Regions from separate parts of the Paenibacillus sp. sgz302191 genome, predicted to be linked through region 1. Evidence: a T-box and tRNA genes for the amino acid it is inferred to sense, from the RefSeq annotation. Region 1 holds a T-box; the other holds one or more tRNA genes.
What was found. A T-box is a leader RNA that pairs with one kind of tRNA and senses whether it is charged. The one in region 1 lies ahead of leuS (leucine--tRNA ligase), so its partner is inferred to be a tRNA-Leu.
Positions count from the first base shown of each region.

Region 2: it encodes a tRNA-Leu, which carries the amino acid that the T-box ahead of leuS (leucine--tRNA ligase) is inferred to sense. The anticodon was not compared.

Region 1 covers NZ_JBYLHY010000006.1:319,228-322,638, reverse strand. Annotated here, with positions in the region: gene AC3G2T_RS11670 (CvfB family protein) at 1-784, shown strand, start outside; gene AC3G2T_RS11665 (class I SAM-dependent DNA methyltransferase) at 792-1,553, shown strand; T-box leader at 1,651-1,903, shown strand; gene leuS (leucine--tRNA ligase) at 2,003-3,411, shown strand, end outside.
Region 2 covers NZ_JBYLHY010000003.1:106,744-110,154, reverse strand. Annotated here, with positions in the region: gene AC3G2T_RS05345 (xanthine phosphoribosyltransferase) at 1-405, shown strand, start outside; gene AC3G2T_RS05340 (hypothetical protein) at 483-809, shown strand; gene AC3G2T_RS05335 (hypothetical protein) at 979-1,227, shown strand; gene AC3G2T_RS05330 (hypothetical protein) at 1,257-1,433, opposite strand; tRNA gene AC3G2T_RS05325 (tRNA-Leu) at 1,580-1,664, shown strand; gene AC3G2T_RS05320 (MerR family transcriptional regulator) at 1,808-2,629, opposite strand; gene AC3G2T_RS05315 (hypothetical protein) at 2,735-3,136, shown strand; gene AC3G2T_RS05310 (YczF family membrane protein) at 3,286-3,411, shown strand, end outside.

The sequences.
Region 1 (3,411 bases):
CGGAGAGACGGCAGGCCCGGTGAAGCCCGGGGAACGCGTAGAAGTGTTTTTGTTCCACGATACGCAGGACCGCCTGATGGCGACGATGAAACGCCCGCTTCTGCTGCTGGGCGAGGTCGCTCTGCTGGAAGTCGTCGATATCCATCCCCGTTTCGGCTATTTTCTCGAAATGGGGCTTGGGCGGAACTTGCTTCTGCCCTACAAACATGTGCCTGAGCTGGAGACGCTCCGCCCTTTGGTCGGGGACAAGGTGTACGCCACTTTAGCCCACGACCGTCAGGGGCGTCTGATCGCCAAGCTCGCCGCCGAGGAAGACTTGGCGCCACTGTGCGTGCGCGCTCCTTCCGCCTGGAAGAACCGCTATGTCGACGCCAGAGTGTATAAGCCGCTGCAGATGGGGACGTTCGTCATCTGCGATGCGGGAGTGCTGGGCTTCGGCATCATCGGCATGATCGCCGCGCCGGAGCGGACGCATTTGCTGCGCGTAGGCGAGCAGGTCAATGTGCGGGTCGTATTCGTCCGCGAGGAGGACGGCCGCGTCAATTTGTCGATGCGTCTGCCGAAGGAAAAAGGGCGCGACGAAGACGCGGAGCGCATCCTCGCCTTTTTACGCGAACGGCCGGGCGGCGCGATGCCGTATTCCGACCAGACGGCGGCGGATACGATAGCCGCCCGCTTCGGCATGAGCAAATCGGCTTTCAAACGGGCGCTTGGCAAGCTGATGAAGGAAGGGCTCATCTATCAGCAGGAAAACTGGACCCATCTGAAACAAGAGGAGACGTAAGAGCAGGATGAGTTACGAAGGGTTTGCTTATACGTACGATCGTTTGATGGAGGACATGCCGTACGGGGATTGGCTTCGTTTTGCGAGAGAGGGTTGGAAGCGGTACGGTCTGCATCCGGTCACGGTCGTTGACCTGGGCTGCGGCACGGGCAACCTGGCGATTCCGCTCGCATTGGAAGGATACCGGGTGACGGGCGTCGATCTGTCGGACGACATGCTTGCCGTTGCTCAGCAGAAGGCTGAGCGGCACGGAGCGCTGGCGAGAAACGGCGCGCTGACCTGGGTGCAGCAGGACCTGCGCGAATGGGAGCTGGCCGAGCAGGCGGATGCCGCCATTTCGTTCTGCGACTGCTTGAACTATTTGCTGGAGGAAGAGGATATCATTCAAGCTTTCCGGCAAACGTACCAAGGGTTGAAGCCGGGCGGGCTGTTCCTGTTTGATGTACACACCCCCGAGCAGCTGATCGCTTATGCCGATACGCAGCCTTTTTTTCTGAACGAGGACGATGTTTCCTACATCTGGACGAGCGAGCTGGACGAAAGCCGGATGCAAATCGAGCATGACCTGACCATTTTTGTTCGGGACGGACAAGTCCCCGGCGTCTTCCGCCGCATCGATGAAGTGCATGCTCAGCGTGCCTATCCGTTGTCCTGGATCAAGGAGCAGCTGCTGGCGGCAGGATTCAGCGACGTTCAGGAAGCAGCCGATTTTGCGTGGGAGCCGCCGTGGCGCGGAACGGAGCGGGCTTTTTTCGCGGCGCGCAAATAGGCGGCAGGCGGACATCGCCGGGGCATCGGCCTAATATCGGCCGGCCTACTTGACAGAGCTGCATTTTTTTGCATATAATCATAGCTAATTGGATTGGTTAAAAGCTTTGACGAGGAATAGTAGCTTCCCGCAGCATCTACCAGAGAGCCGGTATCAGGTGAAAGCCGGCAGATGCTAGCCAAGCGAACTCGCCTCCGAGCTGGAAGGTGAACCATCGCATGAGGTCTTTAGGAGACCGGCGGTGCTAGCCGGATCGTCTCACCCGCGTTAAGGGGCAGAGTGAACATGGGCGAAGCACGCCTGATGTTAACTAGGGTGGTACCACGGGAATCAAACCTCCCGTCCCTAGCGATTGCGCTAGCGACGGGAGGTTTTTTGGCGCTTGCGGGAAGTCCCCGACGCGCACTTTAATCATGCCTGCAAAGCATGCAGGCTGGGAGGATTTGGACATGTCGCAGGAGATCAGAGAAACTAGAGAACAGCAAGGCTACAACCCGCTCGCTATCGAGCCCAAATGGCAGCAGTACTGGGATGAGAAGAAGACGTTCAAAGTGCTTGAAAATTCGGACCGACCGAAATTTTACGCCCTTGACATGTTCCCGTATCCGTCGGGAGCGGGGCTGCACGTCGGGCATCCGGAAGGCTATACGGCGACGGATATCGTCTCCCGCTTCAAGCGGATGAGAGGCTACAACGTCCTGCATCCGATGGGCTGGGACGCGTTCGGCCTGCCGGCCGAGCAGTACGCTTTGGACACGGGGAACGACCCGCGCGAGTTCACGAACAAGAACATCGACACGTTCCGCCGTCAAATCAAGTCGCTCGGCTTTTCTTACGATTGGGACCGCGAGATCAGCACGACCGATCCGGAGTATTACAAATGGACACAGTGGATTTTTATCCAGCTGTACAAAAAAGGGCTCGCCTACGTCGACGAAGTTCCGGTCAACTGGTGTCCGGCGCTCGGTACGGTGCTGGCGAACGAAGAAGTGATCGACGGGCTCAGCGAACGCGGCAGCCATCCGGTTATCCGCAAGCCGATGCGCCAGTGGATTTTGAAAATTACCGAGTATGCGGAGCGCCTGCTCGAAGACCTGGAGGAGCTTGACTGGTCGGAAAGCATCAAGGACATGCAGCGCAACTGGATCGGCAAATCCAAGGGCGCCGAAGTGCAGTTCGCGATCGATGGGCATGACAACCGCAGCCTGACCGTTTTTACGACGCGTCCCGATACGCTGTTCGGCGCCACTTACTGCGTACTTGCGCCTGAGCATGAGCTTGTGGCGGCGATTACGACTGCGGAGCAAGAAGCCGCAATCAAAGAATATCAGGACAAGGCGGCGCGCAAAAGCGATCTGGAGCGCACGGACTTGGCCAAGGACAAAACCGGCGTATTCACGGGCGCTTATGCGATCAATCCGGTTAACGGCGCGAAGGTGCCGATCTGGATTGCCGACTACGTGCTCGGCGGCTACGGCACAGGCGCGATTATGGCCGTTCCGGGCCATGACCAGCGCGACTGGGAATTCGCGAAGCAATTCGAACTGCCGATCATTGAAGTCGTGCAGGGCGGCGATGTGCAGAAGGAAGCGTATGCCGGTGACGGCGCGCACGTCAATTCCGAGCTGCTGAACGGCTTGAACAACGAGCAGGCGATCGGCCGGATGATCGAATGGCTGGAGCAAAACGGCAAAGGCCGCGGCAAAGTTACTTACAGGCTGAGAGACTGGCTGTTCAGCCGTCAAAGATATTGGGGAGAGCCGATCCCGATTCTCCATCTTGAAGACGGCACGATGAAGCCGGTGCCGGAGGATCAGCTTCCGCTGCTGCTTCCGGAAGTGGACGAAATCAAACCGTC
Region 2 (3,411 bases), on a different contig from region 1:
ACTGTGGAATCTTCGGGTATTCCCATCGCTTTTGCAACCGCTCTTCAGCTCGGGGTTCCTATGGTATTCGCCCGCCGCAAAAAGACGCTTACGATGGATCAGGATACGTACAGCGAGCGCGTCCCTTCATTTACCAAAGGCATCGTGACGGACATTATGGTATCATCTCACTTATTGAACAAAGGGGAGCGCGTACTTCTCATCGACGATTTTATCGCTAACGGCGACGCCGCCCGCGGTTTGATCCGCATTATCGAGAAGGCGGAAGCCGAACTTGTCGGGGTTGGGATCGCCGTGGAAAAGCTGTTCCAGGCCGGCGGCCGGTCGATTCGCGAGCGCGGCATCCGCGTCGAATCTTTGGCCCGCATCGCTTCGCTTGCAAACGGACAAATCGTGTTTGACTGATTTTTGTCGGATCAATCTTTCCTGAAAACGATTTTTCCTTTATAATGGTTACATGGTATGAGAGGAGGCTGGCATCTATGGGTATTGAAAATGTATCTGTTGACTATTTTATGACCAAGTTGGCTGAAGCGAAAAATCATTTTGAACGTGCGCTCGATTGCAAGCATACAGAATTCGATGATCTGTATCCCTATATGATCGAACACCCGCAATTTTTTTGGTACAAACGCTATGTCGCATGGTCGGAGCTGCTAACTGTCGTTAAACTTTGCACAGAACTTTCTATCGAGTGGGAACAGCAATTCTCCCAGCACCAGGTAGAGTATATTCAGAAGCGGGTCATGTCAAGCAAAGTCCTTGATTTCTGGTTCGAGACGAACGATTCCAAGGAGCATGTCAGCTGAATTCAGTTTTATATACGAAAGAGGCCCGGGGGTTTGCGCCCTCGGGCTTTTTTTTGCAATTTGAAAAAGCCGCGGATGGCGCGGCGGCGCGTCATTTTCATCCGCAGCGGTTTTGGTGTATGCTAATACAGAATGAAGGAAAGGATTTGTAAAGGAGGGTCGCAATGCAATGATCTCGGACGATCAGCTCGATGCATTCAGAGTGGAAAGCACAGTGCTGCGTGTCATTCGCGACGTCAATCCGGGCAACGATGTGAAAGGCATCGTCGTTGCGTGGGACGATGAGAGCGTGCTTATAAGGAAGCAGAACAGAAGAGTCGTAAAGCTGGCCCGCAGCTACGTGTATCAACCTTTTACGGAAGCGAGGCCGCTTGAATATACGCTTCCCAAGGAGCCTGCTGTCCCTGAGGAAGAGTAGTACCGCAGGGACAGGGCATGAGCGTTATGCTAAGTTCTTCTGAACAAACCGTAAGCGGCTGCGGCGGAAATGCTGCCGAGGTCGCTTTCGGCGTTTTCTTGTTTATAATTGGGGTCGTTCACGATTGCTTCGGCTTCGCCTTCCGTGAGCTGCCTTTGGTTGCCCGTATATTTAGGTTCAAGGGCATCGATTTCTTCTTGTTTCATCGGATGTAAACCTCCTTTTGTGTTTATTGTGTATGTTTCGAGCCATTGCCATACAAGTTTTTTTAAGGGATGCAGTTGACTTTGAAGGCGTTGCATGGTATATTAATTTTTGTCGCTGTTAAATGATTTATTCATTTCGGTAACACGCGGTCGTGGCGGAATTGGCAGACGCGCACGGTTCAGGTCCGTGTGGGCTAACCCCCCGTGGAGGTTCGAGTCCTCTCGACCGCATCAACTTAGCAATGAAAAAGCTCTTGAATTTGTCCTTGGACAATTCAAGAGCTTTTTGCATACCTCGAATATGCAATGTGGCGCTCATCACCTGGTCTGAAGAAATTTTCGAGCTATAGTCCAGACGAGCATGCCGACTGAAATTAAGGCTCCTGAATTTGCACCATCACTCGAACGAGATATTCCTCCGGATTACAAATGGTGACCTCATCCAGTAGATATTCCTCGTAAGCGTTGCCGATAACCGTCAGCTTGTGCTTGTCAATGTAGTCAAAAATTTGAGGATATATTTTTTCTGTTTCTCCATAGTCAGCGTGAGCATAACACACCAGATAGTAGCTTTCCGGCATATAGTCTTGCTTGTAGAGGACGGTCTTTAAACGTACAAACATATGCGAGATCATATCGCCGTTTTGATTACGCATATCATCGCAAGGAATAACAACACCATTCGGATACCCTAAGGGGATGTTCTCGGCAAGCAATTGTGACTGGAATTGGATCCACAAATCATCGGAGATCGAGTTTTTCGGATAATACACTGGATTGCTCAACATCAACGGAATTGCACCTTGTTTGATAATTTGTATTCGATTTGTATCAGTATCAATAGACATCGCAAGTTCAATACTGGCAGCACGTTGGAAGATCATGTTTTCCACCCCCCTAAGCTTTAAAATTTCCTGCTTGATCACCTGCTCCTGTTTGCGCAGCAGCTCCAGCGTTCGGGAAGGTGTACGTGTCTCCAGATGTTTCTTGATTTCCTCTAACGGCATACCAAGGTCCTTGAGCGCCTGAATGACGCCAATGATATCCAATTGATTCCGATGATAATACCGATAACCGTTGTCGGCAATGACAGCAGGTTTAAACAACCCTATGCGATCATAAAAAATCAGCGTTTTACGCGCAATACCCGAAACATGCGCAAATGAACTAATCGACAACAGGTCTGAATGATGCATGATTATTTACCCTCCAAAATAATTTTAAAAAACTATTGACTGTATAGTTTCTATACATTCTATAATAGCAACTATCGCTTAAGCGTTCAAACCGTGGATTCACAGGTGAAACAATCAACTAGACATTATTATGAGGGGATAAAATATGATAAAAGACTTCTGCAAAGTGTTCGAGAATATAAAAAAGACACCATACTGACACCGCTTTATTTGCTCGGTGAGGTTGCGCTTGAAGTTATGATTCCGCTTATCATGGCAGAACTGATCGATAAAGGGATAGAGGGCGGCAGCATGAGCATGATTTGGAAATACGGTCTTGTGCTTGTGTTTTTTGCATTGATTTCACTTCTATTTGGAGCAAGCGGCAGCAGTCTTTCACAAGGCCAATGTCAGTTGATTGCTAACGCCCGCGCGGCTATAGCCGATCCGCCTGTTATGATCCTGGATGAGGCGACCTGTTCCATCGATACCCGGAATCCGAAATTCCGAGGCGATTATGGTGCTTGAAGCGGGCAAAATTATTGAACGAGGCAATCATAACGAGCTTATCATGCAGCATGGGGTTTATCGCCAGCTGTTTGTTTCCGGCGTGCATGATATGTTCAGGATTAGTTATATTAAGAATTGAGCATCCGTCGTGATCCGGTGGAAATTCATTGCCAAAGGGGAGAGTCCAGTTGAAAATTTTGGCTGTTTTTTTTCTGTTATTCGGGTTGGAAATCGCGTTAATTCTGACTATGGATTTTTTCATAGGCCTCCCTTTGCGCAGATCGTTGACCAAT